4 regions of the Streptomyces sp. NPDC014995 genome follow, and region 2 is predicted to be linked to each of the others. Evidence: riboswitches for the same ligand, from Rfam matches in the RefSeq annotation. Region 2 holds a riboswitch; each other region holds the start of a gene.

The links. A riboswitch is a leader RNA that binds a small molecule or an ion and turns the genes downstream of it on or off. The one in region 2 is predicted to bind cyclic di-AMP.
Region 1: linked by a shared signal. The riboswitch ahead of ACF1A1_RS10045 (NlpC/P60 family protein) and the one ahead of ACF1A1_RS31650 (M23 family metallopeptidase) in region 2 are both predicted to bind cyclic di-AMP.
Region 3: linked by a shared signal. The riboswitch ahead of ACF1A1_RS04410 (M23 family metallopeptidase) and the one ahead of ACF1A1_RS31650 (M23 family metallopeptidase) in region 2 are both predicted to bind cyclic di-AMP.
Region 4: linked by a shared signal. The riboswitch ahead of ACF1A1_RS28770 (transglycosylase family protein) and the one ahead of ACF1A1_RS31650 (M23 family metallopeptidase) in region 2 are both predicted to bind cyclic di-AMP.

Annotation. Positions count from the first base shown of each region.
Region 1 covers NZ_JBIBVX010000004.1:96,291-103,434, reverse strand. The annotation lists gene ACF1A1_RS10070 (LuxR C-terminal-related transcriptional regulator) at 1-136, shown strand, start outside; gene ACF1A1_RS10065 (hypothetical protein) at 182-814, opposite strand; gene ACF1A1_RS10060 (NlpC/P60 family protein) at 944-2,020, opposite strand; gene ACF1A1_RS10055 (hypothetical protein) at 2,542-2,895, shown strand; gene ACF1A1_RS10050 (tellurite resistance/C4-dicarboxylate transporter family protein) at 2,796-3,848, opposite strand; gene ACF1A1_RS10045 (NlpC/P60 family protein) at 4,094-5,272, opposite strand; cyclic di-AMP (ydaO/yuaA leader) riboswitch at 5,281-5,455, opposite strand; gene pcrA (DNA helicase PcrA) at 5,738-7,144, shown strand, end outside.
Region 2 covers NZ_JBIBVX010000018.1:132,510-139,653, forward strand. The annotation lists gene ACF1A1_RS31635 (DNA topoisomerase (ATP-hydrolyzing) subunit A) at 1-696, opposite strand, end outside; gene ACF1A1_RS31640 (M16 family metallopeptidase) at 1,090-2,472, shown strand; gene ACF1A1_RS31645 (M16 family metallopeptidase) at 2,469-3,857, shown strand; cyclic di-AMP (ydaO/yuaA leader) riboswitch at 4,057-4,224, shown strand; gene ACF1A1_RS31650 (M23 family metallopeptidase) at 4,238-4,993, shown strand; gene ACF1A1_RS31655 (GntR family transcriptional regulator) at 5,181-5,873, shown strand; gene ACF1A1_RS31660 (HPr family phosphocarrier protein) at 6,088-6,369, opposite strand; gene ACF1A1_RS31665 (GNAT family N-acetyltransferase) at 6,548-7,144, shown strand, end outside.
Region 3 covers NZ_JBIBVX010000002.1:17,799-24,942, forward strand. The annotation lists gene ACF1A1_RS04400 (PrsW family intramembrane metalloprotease) at 1-1, shown strand, start outside; gene ACF1A1_RS04405 (aldo/keto reductase) at 135-1,079, opposite strand; gene ACF1A1_RS04410 (M23 family metallopeptidase) at 1,218-2,240, opposite strand; cyclic di-AMP (ydaO/yuaA leader) riboswitch at 2,248-2,407, opposite strand; tRNA gene ACF1A1_RS04415 (tRNA-Met) at 2,715-2,788, opposite strand; gene ACF1A1_RS04420 (dihydrofolate reductase family protein) at 3,032-4,159, opposite strand; gene ACF1A1_RS04425 (MarR family winged helix-turn-helix transcriptional regulator) at 4,287-4,802, shown strand; gene ribA (GTP cyclohydrolase II) at 4,917-5,552, shown strand; gene ACF1A1_RS04435 (ASCH domain-containing protein) at 5,565-5,945, opposite strand; gene ACF1A1_RS04440 (NUDIX domain-containing protein) at 6,077-6,757, opposite strand; gene ACF1A1_RS04445 (DUF4406 domain-containing protein) at 6,760-7,144, opposite strand, start outside.
Region 4 covers NZ_JBIBVX010000015.1:173,598-180,741, forward strand. The annotation lists gene ACF1A1_RS28760 (cytochrome P450) at 1-797, shown strand, start outside; gene ACF1A1_RS28765 (transglycosylase family protein) at 981-2,042, shown strand; cyclic di-AMP (ydaO/yuaA leader) riboswitch at 2,247-2,413, shown strand; gene ACF1A1_RS28770 (transglycosylase family protein) at 2,418-3,110, shown strand; gene eno (phosphopyruvate hydratase) at 3,467-4,756, shown strand; gene ACF1A1_RS28780 (septum formation initiator family protein) at 4,901-5,377, shown strand; gene ACF1A1_RS28785 (DUF501 domain-containing protein) at 5,418-5,966, shown strand; gene ACF1A1_RS28790 (exopolyphosphatase) at 5,963-6,904, shown strand.

The sequences.
Region 1 (7,144 bases), on a different contig from region 2:
CTACAAGGAGATCGCCAAGCAGCTCTTCATCTCCGTGAAGACGGTCGAGTCCCACGTCTCGGCGGTCCTGCGCAAGCTCCAGTTGTCCAACCGGCACGAGCTGACACGGTGGGCCACCGCCCGGCGGCTGGTGTGACACCGGGCGCGGGGCGCTGACCGGGGGCCGCGGAACTCCGGTGGCTCACCGGTGCCCCGCCGTCGGCGCCGGTCCCAGCACCCGCAGCGCCCACCGGTAGTGCCGTACCGCCTTCACCACGCCGATCAGGCCCGTCAGCCACAGGATCATGCCGACGCCCATGCCGAGGGCGACGTCGGCGTAAGGCGACCGGCCCGCTTCCGCGCCGGCCGCGGTCCCGAAGGACGCCCACAGGCCGATCGCGGCGATGGTGAGGGAGGACAGCAGCCAGAAGAGGCTGAGGCCGGGGGCGCGCAGTCGGGCGTCGGACAGGGGGTGGCGGTCCAAGGCGAGCCAGGCGTCCAGGAGTTGCCGTATCTGGTGGTCGCGGCGGATGGCGAGGACGACGGCGATGACGGACGGGGCGAGCGCGGCCAGGCCGAGGAGCGCGAAGACCGGGCCGAGGAGGAACCCCGTGGGGTCCCTCTCCTCGAACTGCTGCACCGGCAGGACCAGCAGCGCCCAGCCGATGATCGCCGCGAGCGCCAGCAGCCACAGCAGCAGCACCCGGTGCACGCCGAGGCTGCGCCGGTGCAGCTCCTGCAACGCCTGTTCCCGGTCGGCCAGCAGCGCCCACCGGTCCGGCCAGGCGCGAAGGTGCGGCGGGGGAGGGGGAGGCGGCAGCGTGGCGCGGGGCATCGAGGGCTCTTTCGGGCGGGCGGGGAGGGGGCGAAGCGACGACATACAACGGCGGGCCGTTGCCACGCGCGCCGAACCTACCGCGTCAAGGTGCCCATTTCGCCTCCGGTTGCTCCCGCCGGGGCGCCCTCACACCACCCGTGTCGCCCCCGCGTAGGGCATCTCGTCGAGGGGAGCCACCCGCACCGGTGCCGACGGGTTCGGGGCGTGGACCATCTTGCCGTCGCCGACGTAGATGCCCACGTGGGTGATGCCGGAGTAGAAGAACACCAGGTCACCCGGGAGGAGTTCGGAGCGGGAGACACGGCGGCCGGCGTCGATCTGGGCGTAGGTCGTGCGGGGCAGGGAGACGCCCGCGGAGCGGTACGCGGCGAGGACGAGGCCCGAGCAGTCGAAGGCGTTCGGGCCGGTCGCGCCCCACACATAGGGACTGCCGAGCTTGGAGTAGGCGTAGGAAACGGCCGCCGCCGCACGCGCATGGGGGGCGGCCGTGGTCGCGGAGCCGGGGGCCTGGAGGCTGTCGCGGGCTGCCGTCGAGGTCCGTGAGGCCCGGGTGCCCGTCGTGCCGCTCGCGCCTCCCTGGAGCCGGGCGCGCTCCTGTGCCGTCAGCTGGGACAGCAGCCGTCGTGCCGCCGCCAGCTTGCCGGTGATCGTCTTCTTGTGCCGCTTCAGCTCCGCCTGACGCGTCTTCAGAGCGGTCAGTTCGACGCGGGCGGCGCCGCGCAGCCGCTCGATCTCACCCAGTTGCCCGCGGACGCGCGCGACGGTGGCGGACTGGCGGTCACCGGCGCGTTCGGCGAAGGCGGCACCGTCGAGGTACTGGTCGGGATCGTCGGAAAGGGCCAACTGCATCGCCGGGTCGAGTCCACCGCTGCGGTACTGTGCCGCCGCTATCGAACCCAGCCGCCCGCGCGCCGAGTTGAGCCGTGCCTCCTTGCGCGCGGCCTCGTCTTGCAAGGCCTTCAGCCGCTGCTCGGCCGCCGTCGCCTTCTCCTGCGCGCCGTTGTACTTCTCGGTGGCGGCCTCCGCCTCCTGGTACAGCCTGTCCACCTTGGCCTTCACCTGCGCCGGTGTGGGGTTCGGCTCGGCGTGTCCGGTTCCGTCGAAAGCCGCGGCGCCCGCCGCGCCGGCGAGGGCGATGGTGGCCGCCGTGCGGACGGTATGGCCGCCGAGCGAGCGCTGTCGGGGCTTGCGGTGCGCTGCCACTGGGACTGCACGTCCTTTCGTACGACCGCCTCGTCGGTACGGCCGTCAGGGGTCCGGGCGGGGCTCGGCCGCCAGGGGGGAGCGGACGGGCGTACGGCCGCGGGGTGCGGCTGACGCGTCCGGCGGCGGCCCGCACAGGGGAGCGGGGCGCCGCCGGACTTCTCGGCGGTGGTGGCCGACTGCCGCCCCTGGCCCGGGCGGCGGTGGGGAGCCGGTCACCTGGGGGAGGACGCTAGGCCCGTCCCTGTCCGGTCGGTAACGCAATGTGCGGAAGTGTCGCGAGTGGACTGCCGGGTGACCGGAAGTGCTCAGCGATCCGGTCGGGAGGTGTCGGCTTCGCGCAGCGCGCTGACCGATGCGGCGCATTCGGGTCACGTTCACGCGACGGAGTGCTATGGCGCGCATATATGCAGGCGCGCGGTGCCCGACGGGCCGGAGGGGGTAGCCGGTGGCCGTCACGCAGAGTGGGCAGGGTGGGCCGGTGTCCGGCGGCACCTGAGCGGCTGATTAGCATCCGGCTCATGGACGTACTCATCCATCTTTTCGTCGGCCTGCACATCATCGGCATCGCCGCACTGCTCGGCGGCTTCCTCACGCAGATGAAGGCGATGGGCCAGGGCACGGCCCGCTTCGTCCCCGCGATGCTGCACGGCGCGGCGACGATGCTGGTCACCGGCGTGATCCTGGTGGGCCTCAACCAGGCGGACGACCAGCAGGTCGACAACATCAAGATCGGCGTGAAGCTCGCCCTGCTGATCGTGATCCTCGGGCTCGTCTACGTGAAGCGGGACGACGAGAAGGTGGAGAAGCCGCTGTTCGGCCTGGTCGGCCTGCTGACCGTGGCCAACATCTTCATCGCGGTGCTCTGGACCTGACGGACGCGCGGGCGGCCAGGACCGCCCCCAACGGTGGCGGCCAGCCAGGCCGCGACTGCGACCCACAGCAGCGCCTGCCCGGGGCCCTTCAGCCACGGGACGTCGACGGCGGCGGCGACGGACAGGGTCGCCGCCGCCGTCATCCCCATCGGGAACACCGTCGCCCAGCGGCGCAGGTCGTAGCGCGGCCGCGGCCACCGCACCTCGGCGAGGAGTAGCGCGGCGTACCAGCTCAGGTCGAGGATCAGCAGCACGACGGTCACCTTGCGCAGGGCGTCGCTGTCCTCCTCGTTCCACAGGTACAGGCCGCCGCCCTCGGCCCCGAGGAGCCGCGCGCCCGCCAGTGCCGAGATGGCGAGCGCGCCGCCCGCCACCCAGAGGTCCCCGGCGCCCTCGGCCACCTGCCGCGGGTCGAAGCGGGGCAGCGCGAGACCGTAGAGCACCAGACCGAGCCAGAACAGCACGAGCGCGATGTGCGCGAGCCAGGCCGACGCCACGGCGCGTGCCAGGGTCGTGCCCAGTACGGCCAGCCCCTGTGTGGCCACGCAACACAGGAACATCGTCCCGGGCATACGCCGCCCCCAGTGCCGTACGACGTCCACCAGCAGCACCGGCCACAGCACCGCCGCCAGCGCCAGCAGCGCCCCGGCGAGCGACTGCCAGCCGAGCGCGGAGACCCGGGTGCCGAGCACGGCGGTCGCCGCCACGGCCGTGAGCGCGGCCGGTGTACCCGCCGCGGCCCGCCACACCTCGCGCTCCCACAGCAGCCGTACGACGAAGTCCGCCGCCAGCGCCACCCAGGCGGCGCCCGCCAGCGCGAGGGCGATCCGGGACAGCACCTCGTACCCGGTCAGACGCAGACCGATCGACAGGATGCCGGTCGCCGGCACAGCGGCCCCGGCCGCCGGCGGACGCTGCGCCCGCCAGGAGCGCAGGGGGGAGGAGCCGGGCATGCGGCCGATGGTAAGGAGCGCGGAGCGGCTTGCGCGGGGGCACGCGCGCGGGAGCGGGGAAATACGCGCGGGCGCAGGACAGGCGGGGACTCCTCAACACCGCACCCCTCGGCGCAGGGGCAGGAGGTACGCCGCCGCGAAACGCACCTCCACGCGCGCGTGCCCCCGGCCCACCGGGCCGGGGGCGATCGCTCAGGCCGACAGCTCAGCCCGGTCGCTCAGGCCCGACAGCTCGGCCCCGTCGCTCAGGCAGGTCGCACCACGCTGTGGATCGACGACTCGCCGTCGTAGAACACCGACTCCTCGCGCACGTACGTGCCCGGCTTCGGGGCGTGGATCATCATGCCGTTGCCGATGTAGATGCCGACGTGGGTGACGTCGTCGTAGAAGAAGATCAGGTCGCCCGGCAGGGCGTCGGCGAGGGGGACGGTGGTGCCCGCGTTCACCTGGTCGTAGGTGGTGCGCGGAAGGGTGACGCCGGCGGCCTTCCAGGCGGCCTGGGTGAGGCCGGAGCAGTCGTAGGACTCGGGGCCCGTGGCGCCCCAGACGTAGGGCTTGCCGATCTGGGCGCGGGCGAAGGCGAGCGCCTTCTCGGCCTTGGTGGCGTAGGACGAGTCCGTGGACGAGGACGAACCGGTGCCGGACGTACCGGTGCCCGACGAACCGCTCGTGCTCGACGAGGCGTCGCTCTCCTGCTGCGCGGCCGCCGCCTCCGCCGCCTGCTGCTGCGCCAGTTCCGCCGCCTTGCGGGCGGCCTCCTGCTGCTTCTGCCGCTCGATCGCGGCGAGCCGCGCCTTCTCCTCCGCCGTCAGCTGCGACAGCAGCGCGCGTGCGGTGCTCAGCTTCTTCTGGACGGTGGCCTTGGCGGTCTTGAGGTCGTTCTGCGATTCGGTGAGCGTCTGGAGGCTCTGCGCGGCCTCCTGACGCTTCTTCATCGTCTCCGACTGCTCGGTGACGTAGTCGTCGACCGCGTCCTTCTGCCGGTCGGTCAGCCGGCTCATCAGCTGGTTCTGGTCGAAGTAGTCCTGCGGAGTGTCCGCCAGCAGGAAGGTCGCCGTGTCGGGCGCGGAGGCACCGGTGCGGTACTGGGCGGCCGCGAAGGAACCCAGCTGCTCCCGCGCTTCGTTGAGATTCTGGGTGCGCTGGGCCACGTCGTCGAGGAGGGAGTCGACGCGCTGGCGCTGCTTGGTCGTCTTCTCCTTGGCGGCGTTGTACTTCTCGGTGGCCGACTCCGCCTGGCGGTAGAGGTCGTCGACCTTCTTCTCGACCTCCTCCAGGCTCGGCTTGCCGTCGGTGGAGGGTGCGGCGTCGGCCGTCTGGGAGAGCAGGGCCACCGAGGTGAGGGCGGCGGTGGCGAGGGCGGGCGTGCGTAGGCCTGCTACGCGCGTACCCGTGGGGCGCGGCTTGCGGTGCTGCGACGCCAAGGGAGGCGACTCCTTCCGTGTTCCGCCTACCGGGTTAGCTGTCGGGTTCGGGCGGGTGCTTCGGAAGGGTTGCCCTACGGCTCGTCCCCGGAAGGGGAGTCGGGCCGATTCACCCCAAGGTCTCGGTGGGTCCCCGGCTCCGGCTGCCGCGAGGGGGCACGCCGGACTCGGCGGAGGCCGCGCGGCCCGGCGAGGTTCGCCGGTGGAGGTCGTACGGCCTGCCCGGCACGGTAGCCAACTCGTGTGGCCCCTGTGAAGGTTGATGGGTGATATGCCCGATACATTTTCGTGACCTCGGTCCGGGTTTCCCGATTCGTCGCACAGCGTGACCAGGTCGTCCTGGAGGGTGAGAGGGTGCCGGGCGGGCGGCACCGGAAGATCGTCGGCTTCCGGAACCGGGGGAAAACCGGGATGTTCTGGGGACGGCGGCCGGTTGTCGGTGGGGCACCCTAGACTCGGAGAGCGATGAGCAGCCTCTTTGACGACAGCTTCCTGGCGGACCTCCAGGCCCCGCGCGGCCACGACGAGGAACCCCCGCCACCGCCCGAGGGCGATCACACTCCGGAGCCGCTTCCGGACGATCTGTTCGGCGGGAAGTTCGACGTGCCCCCGGACCGGGACGCCTACTACCGCGACGGCGCCCCACGCCCGGCGATCGACGCCGCGGCGCTCCTGGAGGGGCTCAACGACAACCAGCGCGCCGCCGTCGTCCACTCCGGCACCCCGCTGCTCATCGTCGCCGGTGCCGGCTCCGGCAAGACGCGCGTGCTCACCCACCGCATCGCCCACCTGCTCGCCGAGCGCCACGTCCACCCGGGCCAGATCCTCGCGATCACCTTCACCAACAAGGCCGCCGGTGAGATGAAGGAGCGCGTCGAGCAGCTCGTCGGCCCGCGCGCGAACGCGATGTGGGTGATGACCTTCCACAGCGCGTGCGTGCGCATCCTGCGCCGCGAGAGCAAGAGGCTCGGCTTCACGTCGTCGTTCTCGATCTACGACGCCGCCGACTCCAAGCGTCTGATGGCCCTGGTCTGCCGCGACCTGGACCTCGACCCCAAGCGCTTCCCGCCGAAGTCCTTCAGCGCCAAGATCAGCAACCTGAAGAACGAGCTGATCGACGAGGAGGACTTCGCCGCCCAGGCCGCCGACGGCTTCGAGAAGACCCTCGCCCAGGCATACGCCCTCTACCAGTCGCGGCTGCGCGAGGCGAACGCCCTGGACTTCGACGACCTGATCATGACGACGGTCAACCTGCTCCGCGCGTTCCCGGACGTCGCCGAGCACTACCGCCGCCGCTTCCGGCACGTGCTGGTCGACGAGTACCAGGACACCAACCACGCCCAGTACGCCCTCGTCCGCGAGCTCGTCGGCACCTCCGAGCACCCCGTCGACGTCCCGCCCGGCGAGGACGACCTCCCGCCGGCGGAGCTGTGCGTCGTGGGCGACGCCGACCAGTCGATCTACGCCTTCCGGGGGGCGACGATCCGCAACATCCTCCAGTTCGAGGAGGACTACCCGGACGCGACGACGATCCTGCTGGAGCAGAACTACCGCTCCACGCAGACGATCCTCTCCGCCGCCAACGCGGTCATCGAGCGCAACGAGTCCCGCCGCCCCAAGAACCTGTGGACCAACGCGGGCGCGGGCGCGCGCATCACCGGCTACGTCGCCGACACCGAGCACGACGAGGCGCAGTTCGTCGCGGACGAGATAGACCGCCTGACGGACGCGGGCGAGGCGAAGGCCGGCGACGTCGCCGTCTTCTACCGCACCAACGCCCAGTCCCGTGTCTTCGAAGAGATCTTCATCCGCGTCGGCCTGCCCTACAAGGTCGTCGGCGGCGTCCGCTTCTACGAGCGCAAGGAGGTCCGG
Region 2 (7,144 bases):
GCCGGTGGGCAGGTCGGGGCCCGGGACGTGCCTCATCAGGGCGTCCAGGTCCGCGCCCGGGTAGCGGATCAGGTGGCGGGCGGCCGCGATGACCTCGCCCAGGTTGTGCGGCGGCATGTTGGTGGCCATGCCGACGGCGATGCCCGAGGCGCCGTTGACCAGCAGGTTCGGGAAGGCGGCGGGCAGGGCCACCGGTTCCTGCTCCTGGCCGTCGTAGTTGGGCGCGAAGTCGACGGTGTCCTCGTCGATCGACTCCGTCATCAGGCTCGTCGCCGCCGCCTGGCGGCACTCGGTGTACCGCATGGCGGCCGGCGGGTCGTCGTTGCCCAGTGAGCCGAAGTTCCCGTGGCCGTCGACCAGCGGCACCCGCATGGAGAAGGGCTGGGCCATGCGCACCAGGGCGTCGTAGATCGACGCGTCGCCGTGCGGGTGCAGCTTGCCCATGACCTCGCCGACGACGCGCGCGCACTTCACATAGCCGCGGTCGGGGCGCAGGCCCATCTCGTTCATCTGGTAGACGATGCGGCGGTGCACCGGCTTGAGACCGTCGCGGGCGTCCGGCAGGGCGCGGGAGTAGATGACCGAGTACGCGTACTCGAGGAAGGAGCCCTGCATCTCGTCGACGACGTCGATGTCGAGGATCTTCTCCTCGTACGAGTCGTCGGGCGGCGGGGTCTTCGTGCTGCGGCGGGCCATCGCTGCCGGCTCCTCCTGTTTTCTGGTCGCTCGCCTACGGGACGTTCACATCGGTGTCCAGGGGCGCTCGTGCTCAGCCCTGCGGGCCCCAGCGCACTCACCCTCTCGACACCGACGCGTCCCCTTCGGCTCGCTCTGGCTGAAGCGTGTGACGGGTCTGACGCGGACCATTGTGGACCGTGGCACTGACAGTGCGGGCCACGCCCCGGGCGTCGGCGTCCGGCCCCGGCTGGAGGGGCACCTCCTCCACGACTGCCCGCAGGCTACGCGATCTCGCTCTCGGCGTACGTCGTCCGGGAACTTCTCCGACGCTCCGCGCGCTTGCATACAGTGGCAGGACCGGCAGGAAAACCGCGGTTTCGACGACCGCGTCCGCGATCGGAAGGGACGTACATGCCCATGGGTCACACGGCCACAGCCCAGGCAGGCTCCGGGGGCCTGACAGCGACCGAGCACCGCCTGGCCAACGGCCTGCGCGTGGTGCTCTCCGAGGACCACCTGACCCCCGTCGCGGCGGTGTGTCTCTGGTACGACGTCGGTTCGCGCCACGAAGTCAAGGGGCGTACCGGCCTTGCTCACCTTTTCGAGCACCTGATGTTCCAGGGCTCCGCCCAGGTCAAGGGCAACGGCCACTTCGAGCTGGTCCAGGGCGCGGGCGGCTCGCTCAACGGCACCACCAGCTTCGAGCGCACCAACTACTTCGAGACCATGCCCGCCCACCAGCTGGAGCTCGCCCTCTGGCTCGAGGCCGACCGCATGGGCTCCCTGCTGGCCGCCCTGGACGACGAGTCCATGGAGAACCAGCGCGACGTCGTCAAGAACGAGCGCCGACAGCGCTACGACAACGTCCCCTACGGCACGGCCTTCGAGAAGCTGACCGCCCTCGCCTACCCGGACGGCCACCCCTACCACCACACCCCGATCGGGTCCATGGCCGACCTGGACGCGGCGACCCTGGAGGACGCGCGCGCGTTCTTCCGCACCTACTACGCGCCCAACAACGCGGTGCTGTCGGTCGTCGGCGACATCGACCCGGAGCAGACGCTCGCCTGGATCGAGAAGTACTTCGGCTCGATCCCCGCCCACGACGGCAAGCCCGCCCCCGGCGACGGCACCCTGCCCGACATCATCGGCGAGCAGCTGCGCGAGGTCGTCGAGGAGGAGGTCCCGGCCCGCGCCCTGATGGCCGCCTACCGCCTGCCGCACGACGGCACGCGCGCGTGCGACGCGGTCGACCTGGCGCTCACCATCCTCGGCGGCGGTGAGTCCTCCCGCCTCTACAACCGCCTCGTCCGCCGCGACCGTACGGCGGTGGCGGCCGGCTTCGGCCTGCTGCGGCTCGCCGGGGCGCCCTCCCTGGGCTGGCTGGACGTGAAGACCTCCGGCGACGTCGAGGTGCCGGTCATCGAGACCGCCATCGACGAGGAACTCGCCCGGTTCGCCGAGGAGGGCCCCACGGCCGAGGAAATGGAGCGTGCCCAGGCCCAGTTGGAGCGCGAGTGGCTGGACCGCCTCGGTACGGTCGCCGGCCGCGCCGACGAACTGTGCCGGTACGCCGTGCTCTTCGGTGATCCGCAGCTCGCCCTGACCGCCGTCCAGCGTGTGCTGGACATCACGGCGGAGGAGGTGCGGGAGGTCGCCCAGGCCCGTCTGCGTCCCGACAACCGGGCCGTGCTGGTCTACGAGCCCGTCGAGAGCACAGAAGGCGCCGAGAGCGCCGAGAACACCGCCAGCACCGAGAACACCGCCGACGAGAACGAGGAGGCGGCCCAGTGACCGAGCTCGCCACGATGGACTTCCACCCCCAGCCGCAGGCGGGCGAGGCCAGGCCGTGGGCGTTCCCCGCCCCCGCGCGCGGGACGCTCGACAACGGCCTGACCGTCCTGCACTGCCACCGTCCCGGCCAGCAGGTCGTCGCCGTCGAGATCCTCCTGGACGCGCCCCTGGACGCCGAGCCGGCCGGTCTGGACGGTGTCGCCACGATCATGGCGCGGGCCTTCTCCGAGGGCACCGACAAGCACTCCGCCGAGGAGTTCGCCGCCGAGCTGGAGCGCTGCGGCGCCACCCTCGACGCGCACGCCGACCACCCCGGTGTCCGGCTGAGCCTCGAGGTCCCGGCCTCCCGCCTGGCCAAGGCCCTCGGCCTGATCGCCGACGCCCTCAGGGCGCCCGCGTTCGCCGACAGCGAGGTCGAGCGACTCGTCCGCAACCGCCTCGACGAGATCCCGCACGAGCTGGCCAACCCCTCCCGGCGGGCCGCCAAGGAGCTCTCCAAGGAGCTGTTCCCGGCCACCGCGCGCATGTCGCGCCCCCGCCAGGGCACCGCGGAGACGGTCGAGAGCATCGACTCCGCGGCCGTCCGCGCCTTCTACGAGAAGCACGTCCGTCCCGCCACGGCCACGGCCGTGGTCGTCGGCGACCTCACGGGGGTCGACCTGGACGCGCTCCTCGGAGACACCCTGGGCGCCTGGACGGGCTCCTCGGCCCAGCCGCGGCCCGTGCCGCCGGTGACCGCCGACGACGCCGGCCGGGTCGTCATCGTGGACCGTCCCGGCGCCGTCCAGACGCAGCTGCTGATCGGCCGCGTCGGCCCCGACCGGCACGCGCGCGTGTGGCCCGCGCAGGTGCTCGGCACGTACTGCCTCGGCGGCACCCTCACCTCCCGCCTGGACCGCGTCCTGCGCGAGGAGAAGGGCTACACCTACGGCGTGCGCTCCTTCGGGCAGGTCCTGCGTTCCGCGCCGGACGGCACGGGCGCCGCGATGCTCGCCATCAGCGGCTCCGTCGACACCCCGAACACCGGTCCCGCGCTGAAGGACCTCTGGCAGGTGCTGCACACCCTCGCCGCCGAGGGTCTCACCGACGCCGAGCGCGACGTCGCCGTGCAGAACCTGGTCGGCGTGGCGCCGCTGAAGTACGAGACCGCCGCGGCCGTCGCCGGCACGCTGGCCGACCAGGTCGAGCAGCACCTGCCCGACGACTACCAGGCGACGCTGTACCAGCAGCTCGCCGCCACCGGCACCGTGGAGGCCACCGCGGCCGTGGTGAGCGCCTTCCCGGTCGACCGCCTGGTGACCGTCCTCGTCGGTGACGCCGCCCAGATCAAGGAGCCGGTCGAGGCCCTGGGCATCGGAGAGGTGAAGGTCGTGTCCGCGGAGTAGGCACCGCGACGACACGCGCGCGTGGGGCCCTGGTGACCGACGGATCATCAGGGCCCCTTGATGTCCGAATTGAGGGAGAGGTTGCCTGTCTGCCCTGTGGCATGCGCTACAAAAGCCGCGATCCGTTTGGGGATTGACAGCGAGCGCGTCTAGTTTCATCCGGGCTGTTCGTCGGGCAGTGCGCCGCACCCGCGGCACCGGACAGCCATCGCCGAGTCCCCGTACGGCGCGAGCCAGGGGAGCCGGGGACCCACGTACGCAGTCCCTGGGGTGAATCGGACGCCCGCGCTCGTCGCGAGGGGGTCCGTAGGAGACCTTCCTGCTCCGAACCCGTCAGCTAACCCGGTAGGCGAGAGGGAAGGAAAGGACCACTCGACTTCATGGCGTTCACCTGCGCCACCGGGAAGCACCGTCGTCCCAGCCGGATGCAGCGCACCACCGCCCGCGCGGCGGGCATCGCGGCGCTCACCACCACCGGCGTCATCGGCACCGTCGCCTCTTCCCCGGCTCTCGCCGCCGAGACCTCCGCAGAGCAGACCGGGCTGATCCCCGTCGTCACCATCGGCGACTCCGTCGCCGAGCGGATCGACGACCAGGCCGCGGCCCAGAAGCAGGCCGCCCAGGAGGAGGCCGCCCGCAAGGAGGCCGCCGCCCAGGCCGCCGCGAAGATCAAGGAGGAGCGCGAGGCCAGGGTCCGCGCAGCCCGTGAGGCCGAACGCAAGCGCCTCCACACCTTCGTGTCGCCCATCACCGGGTCCTACGTCTCCACCGGTTACAAGTCCGGTGGCTCCCTGTGGTCTTCCGGCAGCCACACCGGCATCGACTTCCACGCTTCGAGCGGCACCTCCGTGCACGCGGTCGGGCTCGGCACCGTCGTCGAGGCCGGCTGGGGCGGCGCCTACGGCAACCAGGTCCTGATCCGGATGAACGACGGCACGTACACCCAGTACGGCCACCTGTCGTCCATCAGCGTCTCGGTGGGCCAGAAGGTCACCCCGGGCCAGCGGATAGGGTTCTCCGGCGCGACGGGCAACGTCACCGGCCCGCACCTGCACTTCGAGGCCCGTACGAGCGCGGAGTACGGCTCGGACATCGACCCGGTCGCCTACCTCCGCCAGCACGGCGTGAACGTCTGACGACGTACGGCGACAGATCGTGCAGCCCCGGCCCGTGTGGCCGGGGCTTTCGCCGTTTCATGCGCCCCGCTGTCCAAAAAATATCCATGGATTCCGGCCCGCCATCGGAAATGGGGACTCATTGCAATAGAGTCACTGACCACACGTCATTCGTCGACGTTTCACGGGGATTAAGGCGGAGGTCGGTATGCGTATTCCGGCGCACTCGGTGTGCACGGCCATCCGGGACGACATCGTCGCGGGTGTCTACGAGCGCGGCAGCCGCCTCACCGAGGAACTCCTCGCGCGCCGCTACGGCGTCTCGCGCGTCCCCGTCCGGGAGGCCCTGCGCACCCTGGAGGCGGAGGGCTTCGTCGTCACACGGCGGCACGCGGGCGCGTGCGTCGCCGAACCGACCGAGCAGGAGGCCGCCGACCTGCTGGAGATGCGCATGCTCCTGGAGCCGCTCGGCGCCGCCCGGGCCGCCCAGCGACGCACCGAGGCGCATCTGAAGGTGCTGCGCGGACTCGTCCGGCTGGGGCAGGAGCGCGCCAGGAGGGGCAGCAGCGAGGATCTGCGCTCCCTGGGCGGGTGGTTCCACGAGACGCTCGCCCAGGCCTCCGGCAGCCACGCCCTGACCGCCACGCTCACCCAGCTGCGCCACAAGATCGCCTGGATGTACGTGGTGGACGCACCGGCCAACCCGGTGGAGTCCTGGACGGAGCACGGCGCGATCGTGGACGCGGTGGCGCGCGGCGACGGCGAGCGCGCGCGGGCGGTGACGGCGCTGCACACCGAGCGCTCGTCCACCGCACACCGGCTGCGCTTCGCGGGCGGGGACCGCCAGGATCGTGTGAGGACTTCGCAACACGTCGTAAACATGTCGGGCCAGCGGCATTAACACGGGAGCCGTATACAAAGAGGGGAATTCGGCGGAGACGTATTTCCGCTGCCCTTTTTCGACGCGCCCCGGAATTCCCGGCGGCGCGCTCTTCGTGTGCTCGCGGACTTTTCCCGTCCGGTCTCCGGCAATTCTCCGGAGCGACCGCGTGAAACGGCGGAACCGCGCCGCCCGGGGAAGGGCGACGCGGCTCCGTGTGCGCTGCGAGCGGGGCTCAGACGGTCTCGGGAAGCTCCTCGAGCCCCTCGGAGACCAGCTTGGCCAGCCGGTCGAGGGCGACGTCCGCGCCCTCGGCGTCGGAGGCGAGGACGATCTCCTCGCCGCCCTGGGCGCCCAGGCCGAGCACGGCCAGCATGGAGGCCGCGTTGACGGGGTTGCCCCCCGCCTTGGCGATCGTCACCGGGACGCCTGCGGCCGTGGCGGCTCGGACGAAGATGGAGGCGGGGCGGGCGTGGAGGCCCTCGGCCCAGCCGACGTTGACGCGGCGCTCAGCCATGTGATGCTGCCCTTCGGTGTTCAGGGTTGTCTAGACCAGTGTTCCACACGTGAAGCGTGCCCGGAACGGTCCTGCGTCCCGTTCCGCCGTGGTCGTCGGGTCGCGGCCTCGACCCGACGTTCCGTCCTCCACAGACTGCCCTGCGCCCTTGTCGGACGCGAGCCGTAGTCTGGGCCCCATGCAGAGCGCGCCGGACCGGCACGAGTACCCCGCCCACTGGGAAGCCGACGTGGTGCTGCGCGACGGCGGCACCGCGCGCATCCGCCCCATCACCGTTGATGACGCCGAGCGCCTGGTCAGCTTCTACGAGCAGGTCTCGGACGAGTCGAAGTACTACCGCTTCTTCGCGCCCTACCCGCGTCTGTCCGCCAAGGACGTCCACCGCTTCACGCACCACGACTTTGTGGACCGGGTGGGACTCGCGGCCACGGTCGGCGGCGAGTTCATCGCCACCGTACGCTATGACCGCATCGGTGCCGACGGTCTGCCCGCCTCCGGGCCCGCCGACGAGGCCGAGGTCGCCTTCCTCGTGCAGGACGCCCACCAGGGCAGGGGCGTGGCCTCCGCGCTGCTGGAACACATCGCGGCCGTCGCGCGCGAGCGCGGCATCCGACGGTTCGCCGCCGAGGTGCTCCCCGCCAACAGCAAGATGATCAAGGTGTTCACGGACGCCGGATACACCCAGAAGCGCAGCTTCGAGGACGGCGTCGTCCGCCTGGAGTTCGACCTCGAACCCACCGAGCGCTCCCTGGCCGTGCAGCGCGCGCGGGAGCAG
Region 3 (7,144 bases), on a different contig from region 2:
GACCGGAAACCGTGCGCCGGAAAACGCGAACCGGAAAACCTGAGCCGGAAGCCGTGAGCCTGAAACCGTGACCGGCATGTCGTGAGCCCTGCGTCGTAGGGGCCGCCCCCCACCGGACACCGCAGTGCGGGCCCTTACACCGAGGCCTGCGTGAGCCGCCCGATCTCGGTCCGGGTCAGCTCCAGCTCGGCCACCGCCACCAGCGCCGGCAGCTGCTCCACGGTCCTCGCGGAGGCGATCGGCGCCGCCACCGTCGGCGGGGCCGCGAGCCACGCCAGGGCCACCGTGGCGACCTCGGTGTCGTGGGCGCGGGCGATCTCGTCCAGGGCGGCGAGGACCTTCTGCCCCCGCTCGGTCCCCAGGTGCTTGCCGGCCCCTTCGGCCCGCGCGCTGTCCACGGTCGTACCGGGCCGGTACTTGCCGGTGAGGAAGCCGGAGGCGAGCGCGAAGTAGGGCACGGCGGCGAGGTCGGAGGCGTCGGCGAGGTCCTGGAGCTCGCCTTCGTACGTGTCGCGCGAGACCAGGTTGTAGTGCGGCTGGAGGGCGACGTACCGGGCGAGGCCCTCGCGGTCGGAGAACTCCAGGGAGGCCCGCAGGCGTGCGGGGGAGATGTTGGAGGCGGCGATGTGCCGCACCTTGCCCGCCTTCACCAGCTCGTCGAGCGCGCCGATGATCTCCTCGACGGGCACCTCGGGCTTGTCGAAGTGGGTGTAGTAGAGGTCGATGTGGTCGGTGTCCAGGCGTCGCAGCGAGGCGTCGGCGGCGGCCTTGATGTTGGCGGCGGTCAGCCCCTGGAAGTCGGGGTGCTGGCTCACCTTCGTCGCGATCACGACGTCGTCGCGGTTGCCGCGGGCCTTGACCCACTTGCCGATCAGGGTCTCGGACTCACCGCCGCCGTTGCCCTCGGCCCACGCCGAGTAGGAGTCGGCGGTGTCGACGAAGTTGCCGCCGGCGGCCGTGTAGGCGTCCAGGACGGCGAAGGAGGCCGCCTCGTCGGCGGTCCAGCCGAAGACGTCGCCGCCGAGGGCGAGCGGGAAGACCTCGAGGTCGGAGGAGCCGAGCTTGCGCAGAGACGTCATGCTCTTCGTCAACGCCTCGGCCGGAGGCGCGCATTCCACGCCTCCGGCCAAGGGTTCGCAAACATCCGGGAAACGTCCGGGTCGTGTACGGGAGACCTCACCGACCCCCGGGAACCACCGGAAATTCCCCGGAAGACTTCAGAGGCTGAGCCCCTTGTCCCGCAGCCAGGCCGCCGGGTCGATGCCCGAGGCGCTGCCGCCCGGGTGGACCTCCAGGTGGAGGTGGGCGCCGGTGACGTTGCCGGTGGCGCCGACGCGGCCGATGACGTCACCGGTGGCGACCTTCTGGCCGACGCTGACGCTGATGGAGGACTGGTGGGCGTACCAGACCTCGGTGCCGTCGTCGAGGGTGAGCACGGTCTTGTACCCGTACGACCCGTCCCAGCCGGCCGACGTGATGGTGCCGCTGTGCACGGCCTTGATCAGGGTGCCGGTGGGGGCGGCGAAGTCGAGGCCCGTGTGGTACCCGGAGGACCAGTAGGCGCCGGCCTGACCGAAGGTGGAGGTGATGGTGTACGAGGAGGTCGGCAGCGTGTACTGCTTGGCGAGTTCGGCGAGGCGCTCGGCCTCGGCCTTCTTCGCGGCTTCCTCGGCGGCCTTCTTCTTCGCGGCGGCGGCCTTGGCCTCCGCCTCCTGCTTGGCCTTGGCGGCCGCATCGGCCTGTGCCTTGGCCGCGGCGGCCTCGGCGGCGGCCTGGGCCTTGGCCTCGATCTGGGTCTGCTGCGACTCGGCCTGCGCCATGATCCGGCTGCGCAGCGCCTCGCCGGCGTCGGAGGCGCTCTCGCTGCTGTCGTCCGCGGCGACGGTGGTGCCGAAGGTGCTGAGGGCGGGCGCGGACTCCTCGGGGGTGTCGTCGTCCGAGATCAGGGAACCCACGGAGGGGAGGTCCGGCATGGAGATGGAGACCGGCGGCTTGCCGGTGTTGGCGCTGGCCATGCCGCCCGCGCCGACGGCGGCTATGACGCCGACGCCGAGAACGGTGGAGCTGCGGGCGAGCCCGCCGCGCTGCTTGGCGACGCGGTGCCGACCGCGTACCGGGCGAATGGACTCCGCGGTGGGGTTCCACTCCTCCCAGGGGCCCTCGTCGGTGCGGTAGGTGCCGTAGCCGAAGGTCTGGCTGGGCGCGCTGGGGGCTTCTGGGGCAGGCCGGTTGGACGCCACGCGGGCGTACTCCTTTCCTTCCGTCGCCTACCGGGTTAGCTGACGGGTTCGGAGCGGGAAGGTCTCCTACGCGCGTATACCGGCCGTTGTTCCACGGCGGCTTACGCGTGATTCACCCCAAGGTGGTGGTTCCCCGGTTCCCTTACGGGATTCGGCGCGTGCGCACGGAGCCGCCTCTTGTGACGGCTGGGACGACCGCGCTGCGTTATCGAACGTTAATAGACGCGGGGCCGGGTTTCCAAGCTGTTCCTCTTGATCAACAACATTTCTGGCCTGGACTTTCGCCCCACGAGCGGTGAAAAACGGGCGAGTTGACCTCGCTCCGGCCACATCTCAGCAGTCACAACGTTTTTGATGGTGACTCAGTTGTGATGCGCAGGGCGCTCATCCGATCACGATCCGTGAGCTTGATTGAGCGAGTGAACACACCGAGGGCCGGAACCCTGTATCAGGATTCCGGCCCTCGACCTTCAGTAGCGGGGACAGGATTTGAACCTGCGACCTCTGGGTTATGAGCCCAGCGAGCTACCGAGCTGCTCCACCCCGCGTCGGTATGACACCAGTGTACGCCATCCGCGGGACACGAAAGACCAGGGTTGATCCGGGGCCTCTCTGGGGGCTTCCCCGGGGATCTCCCGGGGACCCCCTGGTGACCTCGGGGGATCTCCAGGGGACTTCCCCCTGGACCCCCGGGGCACCTCCGAGGGACCTCCCTGAGGGCCCGCTGCCGGGCTTCCCTACCGGGCTTCCCTCCGCAGGCTTCCCGAGGGACCTCCGCTCGGCCAATGGCCCTACAGGAGATGGCTGTTGGGCGCCTTGGCCCGCTCCTCGTACTCCGGGAGGACGACGACGTCCACACCCGCGGCCGTCAGCAGTCCGGTGCCGTCGGCGTCGGTCACGAAGGTGTCCGGCTCGCGCCAGGCCGTCACCACCCGGGGAACGCCCGCGTCGAGGACGAGTCGGGCGCAGGGGGTCGGGCGTGAGGAGCGGTGGGTGCAGGGTTCGAGGCTGGTGTAGACGGTGGCCGTGGCCAGACGGGGGTCGCCGGGGTCGATCTTGGCGAGGGCCGCCTCCTCGGCGTGGACGACGGGGTCGCCGGCCTCCCGGGAGTGGCCGCGCGCCAGCTCGGTCCCGTCGGCGGCCACCACCACCGCGCCCACGCTGAACGCCGTCCGCGACGGCGGGCAGGCGGCCGCCAGCTCGCAGGCGAGGGCCAGCCAGTGCCGGTCGGCGGCGGTGGGGAGCGGGCCGGCGCCGGGCGCGGTGGGCTCGTAGCGCATCAGGACGACGTCCTCGATGCGCCGCGTCTCCACGAGTCGCAGCCGTCCGCCCTGGTAGCCCCCGGGACCGAAGAGCCGGGGGGCGTCCGGGGTGCCCACGAAGAGGGGGGCGAGGACGAGCTGGAGTTCGTCCGCCAGGCCTTCCTGGAGGAGCTGGGTGTGGATGGTTCCGCCGCCCTCGACCATCAGCCGCCGTACGCCCCGTACGTCGTGGAGGTGTTCCAGGAGCCGCCGCCAGTCGAGGCCGGGGCCGAGGGGCACGACGTCGGCCGCGAGGCCGAGTGACCGCGCGCGTTCGGCGCCCTTGTCGGTCGTGTAGACGACCTTCTCGCCGCCGGTGTGCCAGAACTTCGCCGCCGGATCCAGCTCGCCGGAGCCGCTGACCGTGACCTTGAGGGGGTACTCCGGCCTGCCGGCCGCCAGGCGCGCGGCCCGGCGTTCGGGCGAGTTGACCAGGAGGCGGGGGTTGTCGGCGCGGATGGTGCCGGCGCCGACCAGGATCGCGTCCACGGAGGCCCGCACCTCGTCGACCCGGTCGAAGTCGGCGGGGCTGGAGAGCAGCAGGCGGTCGGGGCCGGTGTCGTCGAGGTAACCGTCGAGGGAGACGGCTGCGGACAGCAGGACGTACGGGTACGGCATCGGCGCGGTCTCTCCGGGCGAGGGGCTGTGGGCTCTGGGCTGAGGGCTGAGGGCTGAGGGCTGAGGGTACGGGGCCGGACCGGCCGCAGCCCTTGGTTCAAGTTTGAAGCAAACCTACACTGGGGGTATGACGATCCGCTGGCTCACCCCCGAGGAGCAGCGCGCCTGGCGCGCGTACGTCGCCGCCTCCCTGCTCCTGGAGGACGCGATCGACCGGCAGCTTCAGCATGAGGCCGGCATGCCCCACCTGTACTACTCCATCCTGGCCAACCTCTCCGAGGTCCCCGAGCGACGCCTGCGCATGACCGATCTGGCGGAGAAGCTGAAGATCACCCGCAGCAGGCTGACGTACGCGGTGACGCGCCTGGAGAAGGACGGACTGGTGCGGCGCGAGAACTGCCGCTGGGACAAGCGCGGGAGCATCGCGGTCCTGACGGACGAGGGCATGGCGGTCCTGGAACGGGCGGCGCCCGGCCACGTCGAGACGGTCCGCGCCTCCCTCTTCGACCGGCTCACCCCGGAGCAGGTCGGGCAGCTCGAGGAGATCTGCACGCACATCGCCCAGGGGCTCCAGGGGGACGACGGTGCGGGCGCGCCCGAGGACGTCCCGTGGCGCAGACGTTCGTCGCCCTCCTGCTCGTGAGTCGCGCCACAACAGCATTGCTTCAAATTTCAAGCATGAGGTAGTGTCTCGACCGTCGGAATGCTTCAAAACTGAAGCAGAACCGCCCTGTCCACCGGACCCGGGAGAATCCTCATGCTCCAGACCCCCGCCGCCACCCCGCGAGCCCGCGTCCGGGTACCGCTGCGCTTCCACGACGGCTACTCGGTCGACGCCGAACTGGTCACCTTCCACGGCCTGGTCGACGGCCAGGAACACGTGGCCGTCGTCCTCGGCGACCCCGGCCCCCGCCCGCTGGTCCGGCTGCACTCCGAGTGCCTCACCGGGGACGTCTTCGGCTCCGCCCGCTGCGACTGCGGTCCCCAGCTGCGCGAGGCGGTCGAGCGCATAGCCGACCGCGGCGGCGTCCTGCTCTACCTCCGCCAGGAGGGCCGTGGCATCGGCCTCTACAACAAGCTCGACGCGTACGCCCTCCAGGACCAGGGCCTGGACACCTACGAGGCGAACGCCGCCCTCGGCCTGCCCGAGGACGGCCGGGACTACACGGCCGCCGCCCAGATGCTGAGCGCCCTGAAGGTCACCGCCCTGGACCTGCTGTCCAACAACCCGGACAAGGCCGACCAGCTCCGCACCCTGGGCATCGACGTCCACGACCGGGTGCCGACGGGCGTCTTCACCACCCCGCACAACGTGCGCTACCTGCGCGCGAAGGTCCTCCAGACGCAGCACACGCTGCCGCTGGCGGACCTCACGGAACTCGGCGTGGGCTGACGCCCCTCCACTTCAGGCCTTCTCCTCCACCCACCCGGAACGCCGGGCACACCACGGGCGTGTCGTCCCGCACCGGCGCGCCTGCGCGCTCCGGAACCGGCGGTGACCCGCACGCCACTCCTCCAGGCCGGCGTCACCCTCCCCCTCGGCCGCCGCATGCTCCCGGGTCACGCCGGCGAAGGTGGTCCCCTCCGCGCCGGTGATCTCGACGGTGGCGACGGAACGGCCGTCTCCGTCGAGGAGGGCGAGGCGCTCACCGACGTACTCCAGGCCCTCCGTCTCCTCCGGGTACTCCGCGAGCAGCCCGGTGGTGGCCGTCCTTCGCCCGGACAGGACGGGGGAGTTCAGCCGGACGCGTATCCGGTCCGCGATGCCGAGCTCCATCGCCCGCATGCCGTCGACCCCTGGCCACATCTGTCGTCACGTCACTTTTCTCCGGTCACGCGCGCCGAAGGGATACGCGTGCCTAAGGGCCATGTGGGGCGAAGGGTCACGCGTGCCGAAGGGGTACGCGCGCCGAAGGGTCACGCGTGCCGGAAGGGGCCGTCGAGCGCGGCCCACTGGAGGAGCATGATCGTCTTCGCGTCGGCGATCGCACCGCTGCGGACGTGAGCGAGCGCCTCGCCGAAGGGCAGTTCCACGACGGTGATGTCCTCGCCCTCGTCGGCCACACCGGCCGTGTCCGCGCCGGGCACCGATCCGTCGTAGGGCGCGGCGAAGAAGCTCAGGCGCTCGGTGACCGAGCCGGGGCTCATGTAGGCGTCGAAGACGTGCTCGACCTCGTGCACGGTCCGGCCGGTCTCCTCCTCGGCCTCACGGCGGATCGCCTCCTGCGGGTCGTCGCCGTCCAGCAGCCCGGCCGCGGTCTCCAGGAGCATGCCGTCGGGGTGCCCGTTGACGTAGGCCGGCAGCCGGAACTGACGGGTCAGCAGGACCGTATGCCGCTCGGGGTCGTAGAGCAGGATCGTCGCGCCGTCGCCCCGGTCGTACGTCTCGCGCCGCTCGCGGCTCCAGTGGCCGTCGTTGTGCCGGTAGTCGAATGTGGTGCGGCGCAGGACCGACCAGTCGCAGGCGAGGACCTCGACGTCACGGATGCGGACCCGGGGGTTCCCGGTCAGGTCGCGCCCTTGGCGGTCGAGTCCGGTACGGCCGCGGGGGTCGGGGAGTTCGATGCCCGGTCGCCCCGGTTCACTGCTCTCCGTCATCGTCAGCCCCCGACCGCTGTGCCGGTGACGGTCGCCGCTCCCGGTGAGGTGGGTGTGGCCGTGAGGACGGCGAGGTCGGTGTGGACGTCCTTGCCCCGCGCACGAGCCCGCGCCACCATCCGGTCGGCTCCCTGCGAGGGCCCGCCGATGCGCAGCACCGCGTCACAGCGGTCGAGGAGGCGTTCGGCGACCGGGTGGAACAGCTCCTCGAAGAGCGGGTCGCCGGGCCCGGTGCTGCCGGCCGTCTCCAGCAGGGGCAGCGCGAGCGCCTCACCGGTGACGGGCAGGTGTCCGGCGCGGAAGAGGGCGAGGGCGGCCTCGTTCATGGCCCGTACGTTCGCGGCGAGCCTGGCGGGGTCGTCGCCGGTGCCCGAACGGTACGGGCCG
Region 4 (7,144 bases), on a different contig from region 2:
ACGACTTCCGCGACTGGGCCGGGATGATGATCCGGCACGGCGGAGGCCCGCGCGGCGGTGTCGCGCGGTCGGTGAAGAAGATGCGCGGCTACCTGTCCGAGCTCATCCACCGCAAGCGCCAGGCCCTCCCCGCCGAGCCCGTCCCCGGCGAGGACCTCATCTCCGGTCTCATCCGTGCCTCCGACCACGGTGAGCACCTCACCGAGAACGAGGCCGCGGCCATGGCCTTCATCCTCCTGTTCGCCGGCTTCGAGACCACCGTCAACCTCATCGGCAACGGCACCTACGCCCTTCTCACCCACCCCGACCAGCGCCACCGGCTCCAGGACTCCCTGGCCACCGGCGACCGCGCCCTCCTCGAAACCGGCGTCGAGGAACTCCTGCGCTACGACGGCCCCGTGGAACTCGCCACCTGGCGCTTCGCCACCCGCCCCCTGACCATCGGCGGCCAGGACATCGCCGCCGGCGACCCCGTCCTCGTCGTGCTCGCGGCCGCCGACCGCGATCCGGCGCGTTTCACCGACCCGGACACGCTCGACCTCTCCCGCCGCGACAACCAGCACCTCGGCTACGGCCACGGCATCCACTACTGCCTGGGCGCCCCGCTCGCCCGTCTGGAGGGCCAGACGGCGCTCGCCACCCTCCTCACCCGCCTGCCCGACCTCCGGCTCGCCGTCGATCCGGCCGAGTTGAGGTGGCGCGGCGGCCTCATCATGCGCGGACTGCGCACACTGCCCGTGGAGTTCACCCCCCGTCCCGCCCCCGGATCGTCCGCACCCCCCGCACCCGCCCGCTGACCGACCGTTATGTGCCGGTCCCGCGGAGCAAAGGTGACCATTCCTCAACTCTGTGATCTTCACGTGATCTGTGCGGCATTAACTTGTGACAAGTGATCGTCTGCCTATACGTTCACTCGTCAGCGCGGCGCCCCGGCATCACCCGCCGCGCGGGTCACTGCTGTCTCGAGAAAGGCCCCCCGCATGCTCTCCGGGAACGGTCGTCACCGTCGCCCCCGCCAGGCCCCGGCCCTCCTCGTCGCGGCCGGCGTGACCGGCTCCGCCATCGCCATCCCGCTGCTCGGCGCCACCGGTGCGAGCGCCGCCGACGGCACCGTGTGGGACAGGGTGGCGGAGTGCGAGACCGGTGGCTCCTGGAGCGCCGACGAGGGCAACGGCGAGTACGGCGGCCTGGCCCTGACCCAGGAGGACTGGGAGGCGTACGGCGGACTCGACTACGCCTCGCGGCCCGACCTGGCCAGCCGCAACCAGCAGATCTCCGTCGCCCAGAAGCTCCTCGCCGACCAGGGTGTCGGCGCCTGGGGCACCTGCGGGCTGACGTCGGGGCTGAGTGAGGACTCGGCTTCGGTGGACGTCGACACCGGCGTGGCGGAGGACTCGTCCGACTCCTCCATAACGTCCGGCTTGTCGGATCTGTCCAAGGGGTCGTCCGGCTCCTCGAACTCCTCCGGTTCCTCCGAGGGTTCCGGGGACGCCTCCGCCGACCCGTCCGCCGAATCCTCCGCGGACTCCGCGAATACGCCCTCCTCGCCCCCTTCGTCCTCTTCCTCCTCTACGCCGGACAACTCCTCCACGTCCGATACGTCCACCGGCTCCGGTGCGAGCGGCGTGCAGGCGGGGGGCGGCTCGGCCGCGGCGGCGCCCGAGGCGGACGACTCGGACAAGTCGGGTCAGAGTGCGGGTTCTTGGAGCCTCGTCGACACCGGAGCGGTCGACTCCGGGTCGACGGACAGCGGTTCCGCCGACACCGGTTCCACCGGCTCCGGCCGCCACCGGGGCGGCACCGCCGACGAAAGTGCGACCGACGGCACGTCGGCCGCCTCGTCCGGCCGTCACGCCGCCGGCACCCTCAGCGGCACGGCCGGCGCCTACACGGTCCGGGCGGGCGACTCGCTCACGTCCATCGCCGACTCCCTTGACCTCGACGGCGGATGGCGCGCGCTCTACGCCGAGAACAAGGACCTCATCGGTGCCGACCCGGGCAACATCGTCCCCGGTCAGACCCTTGCCACAGGGGTCCAATAGGGCGGAAAAGCCGAGAAAACGGCGGGAGTTCACGTCGCACTTCGCACTGAATGTCCGGTTTGGTGAAAGTGTGGGATGAGTCTCAGAAGCCCTGATCGTCTTTGAAATTCCGGCGATCGCGTGTCTACGGTCGTGACCGCTCGGCAACCCGAGCCCCGGCTGCCGCAACGCCGAATCCTGCCAGTGGCCGCCCGGGAACAGTCGTCGCGTCAAGCGCCGCAGGCAGGAGCGGGGGACCCAAGGTAAGTGCCGCACCGGGCAGTTGACGGCGGCGGCTAGGGGTGAAGCCACGCCTCCCGTGGAGGAGTGGCCGGGCAACTCAACCGGCCCGAACCCGACAGCTCACCTCGCAGGCGTCGGTGAGGGGATCGATCCATGCTGTTTTCCGTCAAGGGCAAGCACCGTCGTCCGTCCAAGGCCACTCGCGCCCTCGCCATCGCGGGTGTCACCACCGCCGCCGTGGCCGCCCCGCTGATGGCGGCCGGCACCGCCTCCGCCGCCACGGCCTCCGAGTGGGACGCCGTCGCCCAGTGCGAGTCCGGCGGCAACTGGTCCATCAACACCGGCAACGGTTACTACGGCGGTCTGCAGTTCTCCGCCTCCACCTGGGCCGCGTACGGCGGCACGCAGTACGCCTCCACCGCCGACCAGGCCAGCAAGGCGCAGCAGATCGAGATCGCCGAGAAGGTGCTCGCGGGTCAGGGCAAGGGCGCCTGGCCGGTCTGCGGCGTCGGCCTCTCCAACGCCACGTACAACGGCGGCTCCTCCTCGTCCTCCTCCGGCGGTTCCTCCAGCGGCTCCTCGGAGAGCACCCGCTCCACCGAGCAGCAGAGCGCCTCCCGCTCCGCCGAGCGTCCGGCCGCGAGCCAGAAGACGGTCACCACCCCGACCGGCAAGAAGGTCGAGAAGGGCGACGGCGAGTACAAGGTCGTCCAGGGTGACACCCTCAGCATCATCGCCGAGAAGCAGAACGTCGAGGGCGGCTGGGAGAAGCTGTTCCAGCTGAACAAGGACATCGTCGAGGACGCCGACCTCATCTACCCGGGCCAGCAGCTGCACCTCAAGTGACATCCGGCTGCCAGTAAGGCCGCAGGCCCCTCACGGACGAGGTCCGCACGCTGAAGACCTCGTGAGGGTCCCCCCCGTCCCCACGGGCTCCCCGCCCCGGTGCGTCTTCCCCCGTACGCACCGGGGCGGGGTTTTTCCATCCCGGGCGTGGTCCGCGGTTCGCTCCTTGTTCCCGGGATTCCCCCGCCCTCTTTGTTCCGACCGGGAACAATGTGTACCGTCAGTCTGTCCACGGGACGGTCGGTCGGCTGCCGACGGCCCCGGGACGGTTAGGCTCTAGTCGCTGGGCTCAGCGGGCTCCATCACGGTCCGCGTGCTCCGCACTACCAGCGTCACATCCCAAGAAGGAGATGCTCGTGCCGTCCATCGACGTCGTCGTAGCCCGGGAAATCCTGGACTCCCGAGGCAACCCCACGGTCGAGGTCGAGGTCGGCCTCGACGACGGCAGCACGGGTCGTGCCGCCGTCCCGTCCGGCGCCTCCACCGGCGCCTTCGAGGCCATCGAGCTCCGCGACGGTGACCCGAACCGCTACCAGGGCAAGGGTGTCGAGAAGGCCGTCCTCGCCGTCATCGAGCAGATCGGCCCGGAGCTGGTCGGCTACGACGCCACCGAGCAGCGCCTGATCGACCAGGCCATGTTCGACCTGGACGCCACCGACAACAAGGGCTCCCTCGGCGCCAACGCCATCCTCGGCGTCTCCCTCGCCGTCGCCCACGCCGCCTCCGAGGCCAGCGACCTCCCGCTCTTCCGCTACCTGGGCGGCCCGAACGCGCACCTGCTGCCGGTGCCGATGATGAACATCCTGAACGGCGGCTCGCACGCCGACTCCAACGTGGACATCCAGGAGTTCATGATCGCCCCGATCGGCGCGGAGTCCTTCTCCGAGGCCCTGCGCTGGGGCACCGAGGTCTACCACACCCTGAAGAAGGTCCTGAAGAGCAAGGGCCTGTCCACCGGCCTCGGCGACGAGGGCGGCTTCGCCCCGAACCTCGGCTCCAACCGCGAGGCCCTCGACCTCATCCTCGAGGCCATCAGGGAGGCCGGCTACACCCCCGGCGAGCAGATCGCCCTCGCGCTCGACGTCGCCGCGTCCGAGTTCTACAAGGACGGCTCCTACACCTTCGAGGGCAAGGAGCGCTCCGCCGCCGAGATGACCGAGTACTACGCCGAGCTCGTCGAGGCGTACCCGCTCGTCTCCATCGAGGACCCGCTGTTCGAGGACGACTGGGAGGGCTGGAAGACCATCACCGCCAAGCTCGGTGACAAGGTCCAGCTCGTCGGTGACGACCTGTTCGTCACCAACCCCGAGCGTCTGGCCCGCGGTATCGAGGAGGGCGCCGCCAACGCGCTGCTGGTGAAGGTGAACCAGATCGGTTCGCTCACCGAGACCCTCGACGCCGTCGAGCTGGCCCAGCGCAACGGCTTCAAGTGCATGATGTCCCACCGCTCCGGCGAGACCGAGGACGTCACCATCGCCGACCTCGCCGTCGCCACCAACTGCGGCCAGATCAAGACCGGCGCCCCGGCCCGCTCCGAGCGCGTCGCCAAGTACAACCAGCTGCTGCGCATCGAGGAGATCCTCGACGACGCCGCGGTGTACGCCGGCCGCAGCGCGTTCCCGCGGTTCCGCTCCGCGAATCAGTAGGCGCGGCACGGGCCGGCCCCTGCTCCGAGGGCGGGGGCCGACCCTCACCGGGCTCATCGTCAGCCAGTCGTACGTACGTCCCCGTACTCGGTCCCGTACCGTGTCCGGGGACGTACGCACGTGTGAGACGGGAGGCGGGGACAGATGGCCGTGAAGGACCGGGACCGTTTCTCCACCGCGACGAGGATCCGGTTGCTGGGCGAGCAGACGGCGGCCCGTGTCTACCGCTCCCAGACCCGGCGCCAGGCCCGCCGCTCCCGCCTCACCGGCCGCGCGGCCCTGCTCGCGCTGGTCCTGTGCTCGCTGGTCGTGGCCCTGGCCTACCCCATGCGGCAGTACGTCTCCCAGCGCGCCGAGATCGCCGATCTGGAGCGCGAGAAGGAGCAGGCCAGGGAGCGGGTGGAAGAACTGCGCGACCTCAAGGCACGCTGGCAGGACGACGCGTACGCCGAGCAGCAGATCCGGCTGCGGCTGCACTACGTGATGCCGGGGGAGACGGGCTACATCGTCATCGACCCGGCCGCGGCGAAGCAGACCCGCGCCGACCTGGGGGCCGCCGACCGCCCCTGGTACTCGAACGTCTGGGACGGGGTCGACAAGTCCGACGCCTCCGACCAGTGACGGACAGACGGACAGACAGAAAGACAGCCTGAAGACAGTCATGGAAACGCCCCCGCCGCCCACCCCGCGCACCGAGCCCACCGACGCGGACGTCGAGGCCTTCAAGCAGCAGCTCGGGCGCCCGCCGCGCGGTCTGCGCGCGATCGCGCACCGCTGCCCCTGCGGCCAGCCCGACGTCGTGGAGACGGCCCCCCGCCTCCCCGACGGCACGCCCTTCCCCACGCTGTACTACCTGACGTGTCCGAAGGCGAACTCCGCCATCGGCACGCTGGAGGCGAACGGCGTGATGAAGGAGATGACGGACCGCCTGGCGACCGACCCGGAGCTGGCCGCCGCCTACCGGGCCGCCCACGAGGACTACGTCCGGCGCCGGGACGAGATCGAGGAGCTGAAGGGCTTCCCGAGCGCGGGCGGCATGCCGGACCGGGTGAAGTGCCTGCATGTGCTCGTGGCGCACTCCCTGGCCGCCGGCCCGGGGGTGAACCCCCTGGGCGACGAGGCGCTGGAGATGCTGCCGGAGTGGTGGCGCAAGGGCGCGTGTGTGGGCCCGGGCGCGTCGCGGGCACCCGAAGCGGAGGAGGGCCGGTGACCCGCGTCGCCGCCGTCGACTGCGGTACGAACTCCATCCGTCTCCTCGTCGCCGACGCGGACCCGGAGACGGGCGAACTGGTCGAGCTGGACCGCCGTATGACGATCGTCCGCCTCGGCCAGGGCGTCGACCGCACCGGCCGGCTCGCGCCCGAGGCACTGGAGCGGACCTTCGCCGCCTGCCGGGAGTACGCGGCCGTCGTCAAGGAACACGGCGCGGAGCGCCTGCGTTTCGTCGCCACCTCCGCATCCCGGGACGCGGAGAACCGCGACGAGTTCGTGCGCGGCGTGCTGGAGATCCTGGGCGTGGAGCCCGAGGTCATCTCCGGCGACCAGGAGGCCGAGTTCTCCTTCACGGGCGCGACGAAGGAGCTGACCGGCCGGGAGGACCTGACGAGGCCCTACCTCGTGGTGGACATCGGCGGCGGCTCCACGGAGTTCGTCGTCGGCGACGACCACGTGCGCGCGGCACGCTCGGTCGACGTCGGCTGCGTACGGATGACCGAACGGCACCTGGTGCACGAGGGCGTCGTGAGTGACCCGCCGGGCGCGGAGCAGATCGCGGCGATGCGCGCCGACATCGAGGCCGCCCTGGACCTGGCGGAGCGGACGGTGCCGCTGCGCGAGGCGCACACGCTGGTGGGCCTGGCGGGCTCGGTCACCACGGTCTCGGCGATCGCGCAGGAGCTGCCGGAGTACGACTCCACGGCCATCCACCACTCCCGCGTCTCCCGGGACCGGGTCCGCGAGATCACCGACTGGCTGCTGCACTCCACGCACGCCGAGCGCGCGGCGGTTCCCTCGATGCACCCGGGCCGGGTGGACGTGATCGCCGCGGGGGCCCTGGTCCTGCTGTCGGTCATGGAGCGGATCGGCGCGGAGGAGGTCGTGGTGAGCGAGCACGACATCCTCGACGGCATCGCGTGGTCCGTGGCGTAGGGCGGGCGGTGCGGCCCGGCTCGCGGCGGGTGGCGTGGCTCTCTTTTATTACTGATCAGTAGCCTCTGCTGAGCAGTGCGGATAACGTATGAGCACGCCACAGGGGCCTGTACGGGCCCCTCGGTCGCACCCCGGCGGCACCCCGTCGGAAAAGTTCGTGAAGTTCTTCACAAGGAATTCGGCCCCCTCGGAGGGTGAGGGCGCCCCGGTTGACCCTTCCGGGCGTCCAGTGCCCTGGTG